2 regions of the Lactiplantibacillus sp. YT640 genome follow, and region 2 is predicted to be linked to the other one. Evidence: predicted binding sites of a transcription regulator. Region 2 holds the regulator's gene; the other holds the start of a gene.

Region 1 (9,010 bases), on a different contig from region 2:
TTAATAATTTTCAATGATTTATTTGGTTTTTAATGATTACTCTTGGAGGTCAAACGCGCGACGGTCCGTTTGATCCAATCCAGTAGCGGTTGCCGATTGTCACCAGCTAATCCGATTGCTTCAACGAATAACTCTAGCCCAAATAATAAACCAATCGTCAATAACACAGAACCCCAAATAGATGAGATCGGATAGAGCAATGAAATAAATGAGAAAATAAGTGCAATCCCATAAATTACCATCACAGTCTGTCGATGGGTCAATCCTAATTGCATCAAGCGGTGGTGCAAATGATGCTTATCCGCTTGCGAAATGGGCTTCTTATTCAGGATCCGTCGAATCATCGCATACACCGTATCCGTAATTGGCACTCCCAGGATCATAACCGGAATACCAACTGAGATTAAGGTGACATTTTTCAATCCAAATAATGAGAACACAGCCGTCATAAAACCGATAAACAACGAACCGGTATCACCGAGATAAATTCTAGCTGGAAAGAAATTATACGGAAGAAAGCCAATCATCGCCGCAACTAAAGTAAAAATCAACAACGAAACGAACATATTAGCATTCAAGAAGAACAACCCGATGATCCCCATGGTACTCAACGAAATAATCGAAACACCGGTAGCTAGCCCATCCAGTCCATCAATTAAGTTCACCGCGTTCGTGATAGCCAGTATCCACAGTAAAGTCACCGGTAAACTCAGCCACTGAAAGTGAATCAGCCCCAGCAACGGGAACGTGAAGGTCGTCATTCGGATACCACCAATAAAGTAGACCTCCAAAGCGGCTAACGTAATCCCTAACATTTTTTGCCGTGGTTTTAGCTCATAAATATCATCGATAACACCAGTCGCAATAATGATCAGCTCACCACCGAGTAGTGCGAAAAAAATGCGACTGGGAAACTGGTGCATGAGATACAACACAGTCGTCCCAACGGTGTAAGAGATAAAAATAGCCAAGCCTCCCATTGTCGGCATTGGAATTTTATTGACCCGTCGTACATTTGGTTTATCCACGGCACCAATTTTAAATGCAAGTTTCCGCACAAACGGCGTCAAGATCGCAGAAAGTATCATGGTCGCCACTAGGCTTACTAGGATTTCAAATCTGATCATTTGTGCGTAACTCCCTTCTCACTCTATTACGATAATTATACAAATCCCAGTGACGCTTGACAACTCGCTTCACTAAAACTTAGTAAAGGCAACACAATTCGTTCACATTTGCCGGTCACTGGGCTGATTAAGTATCTAAATTATAACCTTAGTTACTCATATTATGACACAAAAATAAAAACCCGGTAGCTATACCGGGTTTCAATACTAAGTCACTATTCTTTTAAATGGTAATTATAAGTTGAAACAATAATATTTTCACGAGAATTTAATACCGCTCGTAATCGGAGACTCGTTTGATTATGCAAAATATTCTGCCATGGTTTCTTCGGCACGAATTGTGGGACAAGAACCGTTGTCGAGAAGTTGCGTTCCGCTGCTCGTTTAGCAATCACATCGCAGAATCGTAACGTCGGTGTTGCAATCGACCGATACGACGAATGGATGTCCACGAAACGGACGTCTGGGAAGGTCTCTTTGAACTCTGCCGCCGTCTTGTGTTCCTTTTCAGGGTTCTCATCAAAGGACACGTGCATCGCAATGACGTAATCTCCGATGGATCGCGCGTAGTTGACTGCTTGAGCAGTTACCCGCGTCACATTCGAGACGAGGACGATCACCGTTGCACCGTCATAATCATGAATCGTCGCTTTTTCCTTGGCAACCACGCGTAACTGGGCCGCAACCCGGTTATAGTGCACGTGGATTCGGTAGAACATGTACAGTAAGAGTGGCATAACGATTAAGTATGGCCAAACATTGCCGAAATGTAGCAAGAATAGGAAAATCACTAGGAGAATCGAAATCAACGCCCCAAGTAAGTTTACCGCCGCCTTCATCCACCACCATTGCCCCCGTTCGCGGAACCAATGAATAATCATACCAGATTGCGACAAAGTAAATGGGACAAAGACCCCCACCGCATAAAGTGGAATCAAAAGCGTCGTCTTCCCATGAAAGATAAAGATCAACGCAATTGCCCCGACCGCCAATGAGATAATCCCATTGGAGTAGCCCAAGCGGTCCCCACGATCCATGTAAGCATGTGGTAGAAATTTATCTTTAGCCAAGTTATAAGCTAAAATTGGAAAGGCTGAAAAACCAGTATTTGCCGCAACGGCCAGAATTAACGCCGTCGATAATTGTAACAAGTAGTAGAATAAGCCGTGACCAAAGACCGCCGTAGCAATTTGTGACAAGACGGTATTGTCTACTTGTGGTTTAACGCCTAAGTAATAACTTAAATAAGTAATACCACCAAAGAAGACGGCCAAGACTAATGACATAATTGCTAACGTGTTCGCCGCATTCTTGCGTTTCGGTCGTTTGAAGTTTGGCACCGCATTACTGATTGCTTCCACCCCAGTCAGCGAAGACGAACCGGAAGAAAAGGCCCGTAAGAACAGCACCAAGGTCATCCCTTGAACCGGTGCTCCAACTGCTGCGGAGGCGTGGTAAGTTAAGTTACCACTCGCAATATTCATAACGCCCCATAGAATCATGCCGATAATCATAATAATGAAAAAATAAACGGGAAACGTTAAGAATGATGCGGATTCGCGCATTCCACGCAAATTTAACGCCATGATGGCGATGACAATCAGTACGGCAATCAATACTTGATAATTAGCTAGCGCCGGAATCGCCGACGTGATTGCTTCAGTACCAGAAGTGACGGAAACCGCTACGGTCAGCATATAATCAACCAGCAGTGATCCCCCGGCAACTAATCCGGCTGGCCGCCCCCAGTTCGTACTTGCCACCACGTAGGCGCCACCGCCAGATGGATAAGCCCGAATAATTTGTCGGTACGACATCGTAATAGCAAACAACAGCACTAACACAAGCGCCGCCACGTACAATTGATACATCAACGCGGCCGCTGAAAGTGTAATCAAAACGGTCGTAATCTGTTCAGTACCGTAAGCCACCGATGATAGCGCATCTGACGATAGCAGCGCCAGTGCCTTGAACTTGGTGAGTGCTTGCCCACCCTCGTCCATGGTTTTTAACGGTTTCCCAATAACTAACCGCTTTAAATAACGCCACATGATAATAACTCCTTTATTCCAAAATAATTATCCCAAAGTAAACTGAGTCAAAGTAGATTCTACTACTTTACCCTGCCAAATACTACCAGTTAAATGTCGGGTGCTTCACCGCACCCACATTTTGCGTTAACGACTAATCCTACCGCTCTAATATGGATAAATCAATACCTTTATTCTAGTCGATTCACACCCTAACAGCACTAAAAAAGCACTTACTCAGCCGAGTAAGTGCTTAATGTTACGATTTGTTTACATCATACCGCCCATACCTGGGTTTGGTGCGGCTGGTGCAGCTGGTGCATTTTCTTCAGGTTTTTCAGCGACAACGGCTTCAGTCGTTAAGAGAAGGGCTGAAACAGAAGCGGCATTTTGTAAAGCAGAACGCGTTACCTTAGTTGGGTCCACGATACCAGCTTTGATCATGTCAACCCATTCATCAGTTGCGGCGTTGAAACCAACACCTGGCTTTTGTTCCTTCATCTTTTCAACGATAACAGAGCCTTCCAAACCAGCATTTTCAGCGATTTGGCGAACTGGTTCTTCCAAAGCACGTTTAACAATGTTGATCCCAGTTTGAACGTCACCAGTTTCCTTCAATGCAGCAACATCTTTGATAACGTTAATCAAAGCAGTACCACCACCAGCAACAAAGCCTTCTTCAACGGCGGCCCGAGTTGCGTTCAAAGCATCTTCAATCCGGTATTTACGTTCCTTCAATTCAGTTTCAGTAGCGGCACCGACACGAACAACGGCAACCCCACCAGCTAATTTAGCTAAACGTTCTTGTAACTTTTCTTTGTCAAAGTCAGAAGTTGTTTCACCGATTTGGTTACGGATAAATTCAACCCGTTCTGAGATAGCATCCTTGGAACCAGCGCCTTCAACAATGGTGGTGTTATCCTTAGTAACCGTAACTTTGTTGGCTTGACCTAATTGATCGATGGTCGTGTCCTTCAATTCAAGGCCAAGGTCGTCAGTGATAACCGTCCCGCCAGTTAAGATAGCGATATCTTGTAATTGTTCCTTACGCCGATCACCAAAACCGGGTGCCTTAACGGCGACAACGTTAAACGTCCCACGCATCTTGTTCAAGACTAAGGTTGGTAAAGCTTCACCAGAAATGTCATCAGCAATGATCAACAATGGCTTGCCTTGTTCAACGATGGATTGTAATAGTGGTAAGATATCTTGAATGTTTGAAATCTTCTTATCAGTAATTAAGATATATGGATTGTCAAGATCCGCCTCCATCTTATCATTATCAGTAACCATGTATTGTGATAAGTAGCCGCGGTCGAATTGCATCCCTTCAACAACGTCTAAGCTAGTATCAACACCACGTGATTCTTCAATCGTGATAACACCGTCATGACCAACTTTTTCCATGGCTTCGGCAATCAATTTACCAGTTTCTTCACTTGCTGAAGATACAGAAGCGATTTGCGCAATATCTTCTTGCGTCTTAACTTCGTGTGCCATAGCGTGTAATGAGTCAACCGCCGTCTTAGTAGCTTCTTCAATCCCACGACGAATGCCAACAGGGTTAGCACCGGCCGTAACGTTCTTCATACCTTCATTAACGATTGATTGTGTTAAGACCGTTGCAGTAGTCGTCCCATCACCAGCGATGTCATTAGTCTTTGAAGCAACTTCAGAAACTAACTTAGCACCCATGTTTTCGAAATGATCGTCTAATTCGATCGCCTTAGCAATCGTTACACCATCATTAGTAATTGTTGGTGAACCATATGATTGTTCCAAAACAACGTTGCGACCCTTAGGACCTAACGTTGACTTAACTGTGTCAGCTAATTGATCGACACCTTTTAGCATCGCTGAACGTGCATCTTCAGAGAACTTTAATTCTTTAGCCATTATCTCTATTCACCTCATGAATTTAATTTATTTTAAGTTGCGCAATTTAAATGGATTAGTCTTCGATTGCAACAATATCTTTTTCGTGCAATACCAAATACTTAGCACCTTGATACTTGACTTCGGTACCGGCATACTTATCGAATAATACTTGATCGCCGACCTTCACGCTGGGGTCAACTTTTGTCCCGTTATCTAAAACACGACCGTCATTGACGGCAACAACCTTACCGCTTTGGGGCTTTTCCTTAGCGTTATTGGCAATGACAATACCGCCAATTGTTTGTTCTTCTTCTTCTTGTTGTTGCAAGATAACGCGATCTCCTAATGGTTTTAACACGTGAATCCCTCCATTTATTCTTTTTTAGCACTCCTCAACCTCAAGTGCTAATTACATTGTCAACTATATCATTTTAATTCAAGATTGCAAGTGATTTGTCAATTATTAGTCAAAGAATGTCAAATCGACTATAATGAATACTATTGAAGTATCAATAAATCTTAAATCAAACTTTTAAAAGGACGTGACTTGATGGTTAATCGCCGCCAATCAATCTTTATTCTTATCATCTACTTTATTATTTACGCACTACCGAGCGTCCTTGTGACTGCTTTCCATCAGCTAGGGGCCCAAGTATTCGTGATTCAAACGGTCGACTACTTAGTCGGTGCAATCCTACTCATCTGGTTGGCGAGTCGCATGCGGACAAAAAACGTTGTTGAAAAACAACCAAGTAACTGGTTCATGACGTTCATCTGGGGATTGATCGGTCTTGTCCTAGTCATCGTTGGTCAAGTCATCATTTTAAAAATGACGGCTTTACTGGGACAGTCAACAGCGTCAACCAACACGACCACCCTCTTAACTGTTGGGCAACAATATCCCGCTTTCTTCTTAGCCATCATTGTCGGTGCCCCGATTATGGAAGAAATCGTCTTCCGCAAAGTTATCTTTGGCAATCTAAGTGCGGTTACTGGTCAGATTGGGGCGGCCTTGATTTCTAGTGTGCTATTTAGCTTTGCACATGCGGATGGTCACTTTATCCTCTATGCCTTTATCGGGTTATTATTCTGCTGGTTATACCAGCACACCGGTCGGATTCAAACATCGATGACGGCTCACATCCTAATGAACGCATCGGTTGTGTTACCCACATTATTAGGCTTACTGCACTAGTATCATTACTAGGTAGCGCTAACCTAGCGTTTCAACGTTAATTTTCACCGAATATTTATACGTTACAATCAATGATTCGTGATCTAAGTATGTTAAAAAGGCTTCCCTGAATAATTCAGAGAGGCCTTTTTATAGCCATTTAATTTCAAAGATAAAGCGAGTTATTAATCTTCAGTCTCATTTTCATCGTCATTACCATTGTCACCTAATTGCTGACCGTAATGTTCAATGAAGTAGATCAATGTTTGTAATTCGTTGGTCAAATCAACGTTCTGAACCCGTACTGTCTCAGGAACGGAGATTCGTAACGGCGTAAAGTTCATGATTCCTTTGACGTTTGCATCAACCAAGTCATCGGTAATTTTCTGAACAACCGTGGTTGGCACCGTTAAGATAGCAATCTCAATCTGTTGTTCGATCAATTGCTTTTTGAGCTCCGTCATTGGGTACACTGGAACCCCACTTTGGACTGTATTGGCAATCGCCTCGTTGACATCAAATGCTGCTGAAATGCGGACATTACTGTTTTTGTGAAAATTAAAGTTCAGTAGGGCGTGGCCCAAATTACCGACCCCAATTAAAGCAACATTCGTTAAGGTGTCTTGATTTAAAATCTTTTTGAAAAATGCAAGTAACGTTTCAACATCGTATCCATACCCTCGTTTGCCGAGCGCCCCAAAATACGAGAAATCTCGCCGAATCGTTGCTGAATCTACTTTAACCGCCTCGGACAACTCGGTCGATGAGACCCGCTTCTTATCTGCATCTAGCAAGATATTTAAATAGCGGTAATAAATCGGTAACCGTTTTGCCGTTGCCCGTGGAATTTTTGTTTCTGCCATTCGGACGTGTCCTCCTAATTAAAAGTTTGTGAATTTGCTGACACTATTCTAGCATAACGCGTGACTTTGTGAAATAATAATTACTTATTATTCCGAATAATTGGGTCAGGCCGTTACAATATGCTACAATTATGTCACGAATTAAATGTGAAAGGAGCTTAATAAAGCGTGATTTTACTACAAGTACAGCAAGTTATGCGGCGTTTTGGCGCCGATGTCTTGTTCGATAACGTACAAATGGATATTCAAGAACACGCTCGGGTGGCCCTTGTCGGTCGAAACGGGGCCGGAAAATCAACCTTACTTAAAATGATTGCCGGCGAAACGGTACCGGACGAAGGCCATATTTCAATGCGCAAGGGCTTAACAATCGGTTACTTGGCGCAAGACCAAGGACTGGATAGTAACAATACGATTTGGGAAGAAATGAGTAGTGTCTTTGCTGAGTTACATGCCATCGAAAAACGGATGCACCAGCTCGAAAATCAATTGAGCGACCCCGCAATCATGAATGATGAGCAGGCTTATCAACAGACCCTGAAAACCTATGATCAGATTCAAACTGAATTTCAACAAAAAAACGGGTACGGCTACCAAGCTGAGATTCGGGGCGTGTTGCACGGCTTCCAATTCGACGCCGATGTGTACGATAAGTCGGTGACGGCACTATCCGGTGGACAAAAGACCCAGTTGGCCTTGGCCAAGTTGTTACTTGAAAAACGGGACTTGCTTATCCTTGACGAACCGACGAACCACTTGGACGTCGAAACCCTTACTTGGTTGGAAAGCTATCTCCAGTCTTACTCTGGTGCGCTGCTAATCGTTAGCCATGACCGTTATTTCTTAGACCGGGTCGTTAACGAAGTCTATGACTTATCACACCATGAAATGGTGCACTACACTGGTAACTACGACCAGTTTGTGCAAGAAAAAGCGGCTCGAATCCAAGCACAATGGAAACATTATGAAAAGCAACAAGCGGAGATCAGCAAGCTTGAAGACTTTGTTAATCGTAACATCGTGCGTGCTTCTACGACAAAACGGGCCCAGGCTCGGCGTAAGCAGTTAGCAAAGATGGACTGCCTTGACCGCCCTGATAGTGACGAGAAGACTGCCCACTTTGGCTTTCATGCGGCTAAACAAAGCGGCAACATTGTGTTGACCGTCAAAGATGCAGCCGTGGGCTATGATGGTCAGATTCTTTCGGAACCCGACAACTTGAATATTAAGAAACATGAAGCTATTGCCATCGTTGGACCGAACGGTATTGGAAAATCGACTTTCCTAAAGAGTATTTTGGGACAGATTCCATTCATTAAAGGCCAGGCCGTTTTTGGCACCAACGTCGTTACGGGCTACTACGATCAAGAGCAACGTAATTTAAACGACAAAAAAACCGTCCTCAGTGAACTTTGGGATGAACATCCCACCACTCCTGAAAAAGACATTCGTACCATTTTGGGCAGTTTTCTCTTCACTGGTGAAGATGTTGATAAACCCGTTCATGCCCTATCTGGTGGAGAACGAGCCCGGTTACTGTTGACCAAACTTGCCATGCAAAATGACAACTTCTTAATCTTAGATGAACCAACTAACCACTTGGATATCGATAGCCGTGAAGTTTTGGAAGTCGCCCTCAACGACTTTGACGGCACCCTTTTGTTCGTGTCACATGACCGCTACTTCATTAACCAAGTCGCCACGAGTGTCGTAGAGGTTTCTCCGGAAGGCACGGAACTCTTCTTAGGTGATTACGACTACTACATCGACAAGAAACAAGAGCAAGCTGAAATCGCGGCTGCGGCTGCTAGCCAAGCGGCCGAAAAAGCTGCTGAAGCCGGTGCAGCGGATTCAACCAGTGCCACAACTGCTGCTCCCCGCTCCAAAGGCCAGCAAAATTACCAAGCCAGCAAGCAGCAACAACGTGAAAAACGCAAG
Region 2 (9,010 bases):
TAGTTTACCAAAACAGCCTAAAATGTCTATATAGTTATCGACCGGACGAACAGCGGTACAAGCCGTTCAAAATGTTTGCGGTCAATTAAGGAGTTTTTGTCATGCAGGTGATTAATTTAAAGTATCCCGTGGCGTTTAGTCAGATTCCCGAAGGACCAATCGTATTGGCCTTAGGATTTTTTGACGGCGTTCACCGTGGACATCAGCAAGTCGTTGCAACGGCACGCCAGGCCGCTCAGGCGCAACACGCCAAACTAGCGGTGATGACGTTTGACCAGCATCCGTCAGTTGTTTTTAAACACACTGATCCGCAGCAAGTCCGTTATTTAACGACAATTGATCAAAAAACGGCATTGATGAGTGAGCTCGGCGTTGACATCTTATATGTACTTCACTTTGATGCCACGGTCGGTGCCATGCCACCCCAAACGTTTGTCGATCAGTTAATTGTTGGATTACACGCACAAACGGTGGTTGCTGGTTTTGATTACACGTACGGGCCAGCTGAAATTGCAAATATGCAGCGTTTGAATGACTATGGTCATAACCGGTTTGAAATCATTGAAGTTCCTAAGGCGGAATTAGATGCTGAAAAGATCAGTTCCACGCGGATTCGCCGCGCTTTGGACGCGGGAGATATCGATACGGCTAACCGGTTACTGGGCTATCAATATGAAACTGCCGGCGAAGTAGTTCATGGTGAAGCGCGGGGCCGAACGCTCGGCTTTCCAACGGCCAACGTTGCTCACGGGCCCAATACCCGGGTTCCCGGAATTGGCATTTACGCGACGATGGTGCAGATTGGGACACGCTGGGTTATGGGAATGGCCTCAGTTGGACGAAATGTCACGTTTGGTGATCACCGACCAATCACGGTTGAAATATACTTATTAGATTTCCAAGGAGATCTTTATGGCCACAATTTAACGGTGCGTTGGGGGCACCGGATGCGCGGTGAAATTAAATTTGCTGGGGCGGATGCCTTGGTTGCGCAATTAAAGCGGGATGAACAAAACACCCGTGACTATTATGTGGCGCATCCCTTTGTGGTCACACCCCGGATTCAAGTTGCACAACAATCAAATCGTTTGGAGGCACAATGAATGGACACAACAACAATTTTTCAACACGGCACATTAGGCTTACTTGTTCCCGGATTATTTGACGGGACGATTACGGCTGGTGAACTCTTAACCCATGGTGATACGGGTATTGGGACGTTAGACGGTCTCAATGGTGAAGTGATTATTCTAGGAGGTCACGCCTATCAAGCACGTGAGGATGGTCAAATTCGGGAAATTCAGCCCGAAGAGACGTTACCATTTGCATCGGTGCACTTTGAAAAGCCTGATATTAGTGCGCAATTAGCTGCAATCACACAAACTGATTTCGAGCAACAAGTGGTTCATGACTATCGTTTGACCAACGTGTTTGCGGCTATTCGCGTCGATGGGACCTTTGCAAAAGTCAAGACGCGAGTCGCGCCTCGTCAGGAGCCACCGTACAAAACATTAGTCGCGGCAACGGCAACACAACCGGAATTCACCGGTGAACATGTTGACGGAACGATTATTGGCTACTACGCACCGCATTTGTTCCAAGGCGCTACGGTCGGTGGCTTTCACTTACACTTTCTAAGTAAAGACCATCAATTAGGTGGACACTTGCTGGGGTTTGAAGTCGAACAAGCGACGCTGAAAGTTCAACATTTTGCTGACTTTCATGTGCACTTGCCAATCGACAATGAAGCGTACTTACAAGAACAATTTGATAATGAAACCATTGATCATGCCATTAATAAAGCTGAACGTTGATTAGTTTGAAAGCTGATTACCGTTAAGGCCAGGTTTCACTAGAATGTCTGTTGGCAATGTACATCAGGCTAGTCAAAAATCTCGAGAGTCTGTAACTCTTGAGATTTTTTTGTTGTGGCTGGTGTGCTGAGTAATGGCAGCAGAAAAGCGAGTAGTCTGCTAGGCACCATGCTTGCATTGTGAAGGGTGAGGGTGTATATTAGCACTCGTAAGTAAGGAGTGCTAATTGGGGGGCGACGGTCAAATAAGTCCAGTCATAGTGGGACTGGGGTCCTAATAATTTAAGCATTCTTTTCTAGAAATACTTTGTCTTTCCTTGACTTTCATCAGGGTGGTTGTTATATTAGTAATTGTGTTAGCACTCCATTAAGTTAAGTGCTAAAAAGAGGTGATGATCACGTTAACTGAACGACAAAGCCTAATTTTAAAGGCCATTGTCCGTGACTATACCGAGGGCGGTAATCCAGTTGGATCCAAATCGCTAGTTCAAGAACTACCGATCAAGGTCAGTTCAGCGACAATTCGTAATGAAATGGCCCGACTAGAAGATTTAGGATTAATCGTCAAAACGCATTTGTCTTCAGGGCGAATTCCATCGATTAAGGGGTATCGGTACTATGTTGACCATATCCTAAAGCCTGAAAAGGTGGACGGCAAAGACTTGAAGGTGATTCAACATTCATTAGGCGGTGAATTTCACAAGATCGATGAGATCGTTGCTCAGTCGGCGGATATCTTGTCGCAACTGACAAGTTACACGACCTTTACATTGCGACCTGAACTTAAAGATAGTCGGTTGAGTGGTTTCAGACTCGTTCCGTTGGGGAATCATCAAGTAATGGCGATTCTAGTGACGAATAATGGTGACGTTGAAAACCAGACGTTTACTATTCCTAGTGACATTACCGGCGATGAGCTGGAACCGGTCGTTCGTTTCATCGACGATCAACTGGTTGGCCTGCCGTTACAAGACGTCCTCCGCCAATTAACGCATGAGATTCCGTTAAAACTTGCACAGTATTTGCAAGATCCAGATGGTTTCTTAGATATTTTTGGCAGTGTGTTGTCCAAGGCAGCTTCCGAGCGCTTTTATGTTGGTGGTAAGTTGAATTTGTTCAACTATACGGACCAGCAGAGCCCTAAAGAGTTACAGTCATTGTACTCGTTACTCGACCAAACGGACCGGTTAGCTAACGTGATTGGTCCACCCGGTCAACGGATTCAAGTCCGAATCGGTAATGAGATCACCAACGATTTGTTGAAGAACTACAGTTTAATTACCGCGACTTACGATGTTGATCAACACGGACAAGGTGTGATTGCCTTGCTCGGGCCGACCGCCATGCCGTATTCACGGATGATTGGACTGATGGGTGCGTTCCAACGAGAATTAGCCCGCAAATTATTAGATTATTACCGGTACTTTGACGAGTGACGGACAGGGAGATGAAAACATTGGCAAAGAAATCAACGCGGACGACGCCGGAAGATTCACAAGCGTCAACAACTGATTCAGCAGCAATGTCAACTGCCAGTGAAGCGACACAGGCAGCGACGAGTGCGACTGATGATCAAGCTGAGCAAACGACAGCGGTCGATCCGACACAACAAATTACTGATCTCAAAGCGCAATTAGATGCGAAAGATGACCAGTTATTGCGTGCACAGGCGGAGATCGTCAACATGCAAAACCGCAACAAAAAAGAACAAGCGGCGCTGTTGAAATATGACGGTCAAGCACTTGCAAAGGATGTCTTACCAGTTCTGGATAACTTGGAACGGGCTTTGGCAACGCCAGCTGACGATGAAGCGGCCCAACAGTTGAAGAAGGGTGTCGAAATGGTCTATGGCCATTTACAGGATGCTTTGAAAAAACATGGGGTCACCGAAATTGCGGCTGCGGGCGAAAAGTTTGATCCCAATATTCACCAAGCTGTTCAAACGGTGCCAGTTGATGATGATCATCCAGCTGATACGGTAGTACAAGTCTTACAACGGGGTTACCTATTGAAAGACCGGACCCTCCGTCCAGCAATGGTTGTTGTGGCACAGTAATTAATCAATAAAAATACTAAATTAAAAAGAGGTTTGTTAATTTATGGCAAGTAATAAAATTATCGGGATTGACCTCGGGACTACTAACTCTGCGGTAGCGGTTCTTGAAGGTAATGAACCTAAGATTATCACCACTCCTGAAGGTGGCCGGACGGTTCCTTCAGTTGTGGCATTCAAAGATGGCGAAACTCAAGTTGGTGAAGTTGCCAAGCGGCAAGCAATCACTAACCCGAATACGGTAGCTTCAATCAAGCGTCACATGGGTGAAGCTGGTTACAAAGTTAGCATCGAAGGTAAGGACTACACCCCACAACAAATCTCAGCAATGATTTTGCAATATATCAAGGGCTTTGCTGAAGATTACTTGGGTGACACGGTTGAAAAGGCCGTTGTGACTGTTCCAGCTTACTTTAATGATGCCCAACGGCAAGCAACTAAGGATGCTGGTAAGATTGCCGGCTTAAACATTGAACGGATTATTAACGAACCAACGGCGGCAGCTTTAGCCTATGGTTTGGATAAGACCGACAAAGATGAAAAGATTTTAGTCTATGACCTTGGTGGTGGGACTTTTGATGTTTCCATCTTGGAATTAGGCGACGGGGTCTTCGAAGTATTATCCACAAATGGTGATACCCACCTTGGTGGTGATGACTTTGACCAAAAGATTATCGACTGGTTAGTTGATGGCTTTAAAGCTGACAACGGTGTTGATTTATCAAAAGACAAGATGGCCTTACAACGGTTAAAGGATGCTGCTGAAAAGGCTAAGAAGGACCTTTCAGGTGTTTCTGAAGCTCAAATTAGTTTGCCATTTATTTCCGCTGGTGCTAGTGGCCCATTGCACTTGGAAACCACGTTAACACGTGCTAAGTTCAATGAATTAACTGCTGACCTAGTTGAAAAGACGCGCATTCCTGTTGAAAATGCCTTGAAGGATGCTGATTTATCGGCTAGTGACTTAGACGTTGTCATCTTGAATGGTGGGTCAACTCGGATTCCAGCTGTTCAAGAAGCTGTTGAAAAGTGGACTGGCAAAGAATCTAACCATTCTATCAACCCTGACGAAGCGGTTGCTTTAGGGGCCGCTGTTCAAGGTGGTGTGATCACTGGTGATGTTAAAGACGTTGTTTTGCTCGATGTTACGCCACTTTCACTTGGTATTGAAACCATGGGTGGGGTCTTCACTAAGTTGATTGACCGTAACACGACGATTCCAACCAGCAAGTCGCAAGTATTTAGTACGGCGGCTGATAACCAACCAGCTGTTGACATTCACGTGCTCCAAGGTGAACGGCCAATGGCAGCGGATAACAAGACGTTAGGTCGCTTCCAATTAACGGATATTCCGGCTGCACCTCGTGGTGTTCCTCAAATCGAAGTTAAGTTTGACATCGATAAGAACGGGATCGTTAACGTATCTGCTAAGGATATGGGAACTAATAAAGAACAAAAGATTACCATCAAGAGTTCATCGGGTCTTTCTGACGACGAAATTGATCAAATGGTCAAGGAAGCCAAGGAAAACGAAGAAGCCGATAAGAAACGTAAAGAAGAAGTTGACTTGAAGAACGAAGTTGACCAATTGATCTTTACTACCGACAAGACTTTGAAAGATCTTGAAGGCAAGGTTTCAGAAGATGAAGTTAAGAAAGCCAAAGATGCTCGTGATGCTTTGAAGAAAGCTCAAGATGATAACAACATTGACGAAATGAAGGCCAAGAAGGACGATTTGAACAAGATCGTTCAGGACTTATCAGTTAAGTTGTATCAACAAGCTCAAGAAGCTCAGGGTGCACAAGGCGGTGCCGACAGTAATGCTGCTGGCAATGCCGACTCAGCCAAGGGCAGTGATGACAACACGGTTGACGGTGATTTCGAAGACTTGGATAAAGACAAGGATAAGAAGTAGCACCGGCAGAACAAAAAGGCCAAGGCCACGTGGCTTTGGCCTTTTTGCTTTAAATATGCTAGTATTAATGAGACTTAATTAAGGTTCATTAGGAGGTTACAATGGCAGAGCAAGACTTATATAAGGTTCTGGGTGTTGAAAAGGATGCCAGTCAGGACGAAATCAAGAAGGCGTACCGCAAGCTTTCGAAGAAGTATCATCCTGATTTGAATCATGAACCTGGCGCGGAAGAAAAGTTTAAAGCTGTCAATGAAGCGTACGAAACGTTAGGCGATGCCCAGAAGCGGGCACAGTATGATCAATTCGGATCGACTGGTGGCCAACAAGGCTTCGGTGGCGCCGGCGGTTTCGGCGGTCAAGACTTTGGTGGCTTCGGCGGCGGTGGCGGCTTTGAAGATATTTTCAGTTCCTTCTTCGGTGGTGGCGCTGGTGGTTCACGGCGTTCTAACCCAACGGCCCCGCAACAAGGCCGAGACTTACAGTATGAGATGACACTGAAGTTTGAAGATGCGATCTTTGGTAAGAAGACGACCATCACCTACAATCGTGAGGAACAGTGTGAGACTTGTGGTGGCTCTGGTGCCAAGCCAGGAACGTCACCAGTGACCTGTTCGAAATGTCATGGTGCTGGCTATATTCAGGTACAGACTAATACGCCACTCGGTCGAATGATGAGCCAACAAGTTTGTGACGTTTGTCATGGAACTGGTAAAGAAATCAAGGACAAGTGTGCCACTTGTGGTGGCTCTGGTCATACTGAACAAAGTCATTCCATCAAAGTGACGGTTCCTGCTGGAGTTGAAGAAGGCCAACAAATGCGGCTTCAAAATCAAGGTGAAGCGGGAACGAATGGTGGCCCTTATGGTGATTTATTCATTATCTTCAGAGTTGAGCCAAGTAAGGACTTTGAACGGGATGGCGCGACGATTTACTTCAAGTTGCCGATCGACTTCGTTCAGGCCGCTCTTGGTGATGAAGTTCAAGTTAAAACGGTTCACGGGGACGTTAAGTTGAAGATCCCAGCTGGTACTCAGACGGGGACAACTTTCCGGTTACGTGGTAAAGGTGCACCACGATTACGTGGCAATGGCAACGGCGATGAACGCGTTACCGTTAATATTGAAACGCCAACGCACTTGAACAAGGGTCAAAAAGAAGCTTTGAAGACCTTTGCTAAAGCTAGCGGCAAATCAGTTGCTGGCAATGGCAAGAGTTCGTTATTTGACAAGCTTCGGGGTGTTTAACCGAGCGAACTAATTCCAGAAATATACAAAAAGCTGGGCGATGCCCATCACAAAAATGTGATGAGGATTGTTCAGCTTTTTTTAGTGTCAATCAAGCACTCCGGCCTGTTTATTAAGTGACCTTTCAGTAACACGGTTTTTGTGCAAACTGTTTCGTTATCCTGTCGTCCGGGGATTAGTGAGTGCTAGAATTAGTCAAGGAGGTGAAGTAATACGCTGCTAGCTTACGGGGGACGTAACGTTGATGTTACAAAACCGTTACAAATATGTCGTATCAGCGAACGAAAATGCAGGATTTTGATCTTTTTGAGCCGGCCTAACCGTTATTGGTCGGTAGGTTGTTACACTATAACTTGAACTTACGTCCTATTGGCGGCGTAGCTAATATCACCAATCGGTTCGTAATTGATAGCTAATGGGGAGGTCAATCATTGTGAAGCAAAGCAAACTTTTAGTAACAGTTTTGCTTGGACTGCTGATTGTGGGTGCTGGTGGCGGCTACTATGTTTATCATACAGAGCGGCAAGCAGCGATTGCTAAAAAGCGTCAAACTGACAAAGCATTGAATAAGAAAGCGGCATTAAAAAATAGCCAGCTTAGTCGTAAGATTAACCAGACAACGTTTTCGAATAATAAGAACACGGATGAGCAAGTGACTAAGGCTTTAAACCTAAGCCATTTTGTGGGGTCAGCATTAGTTGTTAAGAATGACCATGTCATTTATAATCGTGCCTTTGGTTACGCAAACAAGGCTAAAAATCAACGTAATAAAGTCAATTCAAAGTATCAAATTTTATCGATTCAAAAGTCAATGACGGCGGTTGGCATTATGCAGTTGGTGCAGGCGGGGAAAGTTAAGCTGACTGATCCGATTTCGAAGTATTATCCAACTTTAAAGCATGGGCGTCAGACAACGCTTCGCCAAATGTTAGATATGACAACAGGGTTCCGTTTGAAGAGCGGTTCAAAAGAATTCTTACCAGAAAATCAAGTGATTGATTTTGCGGCTCACAATGTTTTTTACTACCCAGATAAAAATGGAATTTATAATTATTCATCCGTTAATTTTCTGTTGCTAGCTGGCATTATTCGCAAGGTAACTGGTCAATCATATCAGCACTTCTTTACAACACATTTTATTGACAAGTTGAATCTGAATGAAACGGGCTTTTTGATTCATGGTCAAGGTCAAGATGCGACAACTGGTTACCGAGCGCTTGCAGACCAAACACTTCCGAATTATGATCAAACAATGCCAGAAAGCAAATCACAAATGGCCAATGAGTTAGGTACTGGGCAAGTTTATATGAGTACCGCGGATTTATTTACCGTTGAAAGTGCCATTCTTAAAGGGCAGTTGCTGTCAAAAAAGAACGTTGCAATTTTGCACACGCGCACAGCCACAGGTGAATATGGCGGTGGTGTTTATAACATGAGTAATGGTATTCGGTCACACGGACTTGGTTATGGCTATGAATCCAGCATCTTCCTCTCACCGGATGGGAAGACTGGTGTTGTATTAATGAGTAACTACTATCGCAAAGCTGCTGGTATTCAAGCAACAGCCAACAAGATTTTTACGGAATTAATGAAGGGTGATATTAAGTAACTGACATTGGGTTAGTGGAGGAGGTGATGGCATGTTTGCAAAGTTGAAAAGCTGGTTTCAACGTCCGGTCGTTCAATTCATTGCACTTACAGTATTTTACTTTGCTGTCATGCTCGCCTTGGTTTATCTTTACGGTTATAGTGGGATCAACCAAGCGAAGTTTATTTACAACGAATTTTAAAAATGGATGCAGTAACACTATTGTTTGGGGGGAGTTTTAATTATGATTAAGAACATCATTACAACGATTGATGATTATGCACGGACGCAACCCAATAACGTGGTTTATGATGTGCAAGGTGTAACGCACACTTATGCGGAATTAAAAGCTTATTCAGATGCCTTGGCGGCGCATCTTGACACGCTCGATTTACCA

What was found. Region 2 encodes HrcA, which represses chaperone genes, less so after heat shock. Its sites were predicted from a motif close to TTAGCACTCNNNNNNNNNGAGTGCTAA; they were not measured.
Region 1: the regulator HrcA is predicted to act here: its motif matches at 5,418-5,444, upstream of groES (co-chaperone GroES).

What each region holds. Positions count from the first base shown of each region.
Region 1 covers NZ_JBMNVY010000013.1:50,828-59,837, reverse strand. The annotation lists gene ACOV1R_RS09685 (glycosyltransferase family 4 protein) at 30-1,127, opposite strand; gene ACOV1R_RS09680 (APC family permease) at 1,343-3,178, opposite strand; gene groL (chaperonin GroEL) at 3,428-5,053, opposite strand; gene groES (co-chaperone GroES) at 5,109-5,393, opposite strand; gene ACOV1R_RS09665 (CPBP family intramembrane glutamic endopeptidase) at 5,586-6,230, shown strand; gene ACOV1R_RS09660 (redox-sensing transcriptional repressor Rex) at 6,395-7,072, opposite strand; gene ACOV1R_RS09655 (ABC-F family ATP-binding cassette domain-containing protein) at 7,241-9,010, shown strand, end outside.
Region 2 covers NZ_JBMNVY010000003.1:168,505-177,514, reverse strand. The annotation lists gene truB (tRNA pseudouridine(55) synthase TruB) at 1-89, shown strand, start outside; gene ribF (riboflavin biosynthesis protein RibF) at 102-1,103, shown strand; gene budA (acetolactate decarboxylase) at 1,104-1,814, shown strand; gene hrcA (heat-inducible transcriptional repressor HrcA) at 2,206-3,249, shown strand; gene grpE (nucleotide exchange factor GrpE) at 3,270-3,869, shown strand; gene dnaK (molecular chaperone DnaK) at 3,913-5,781, shown strand; gene dnaJ (molecular chaperone DnaJ) at 5,883-7,025, shown strand; gene ACOV1R_RS03620 (serine hydrolase domain-containing protein) at 7,441-8,634, shown strand; gene ACOV1R_RS03615 (teichoic acid D-Ala incorporation-associated protein DltX) at 8,666-8,815, shown strand; gene dltA (D-alanine--poly(phosphoribitol) ligase subunit DltA) at 8,858-9,010, shown strand, end outside.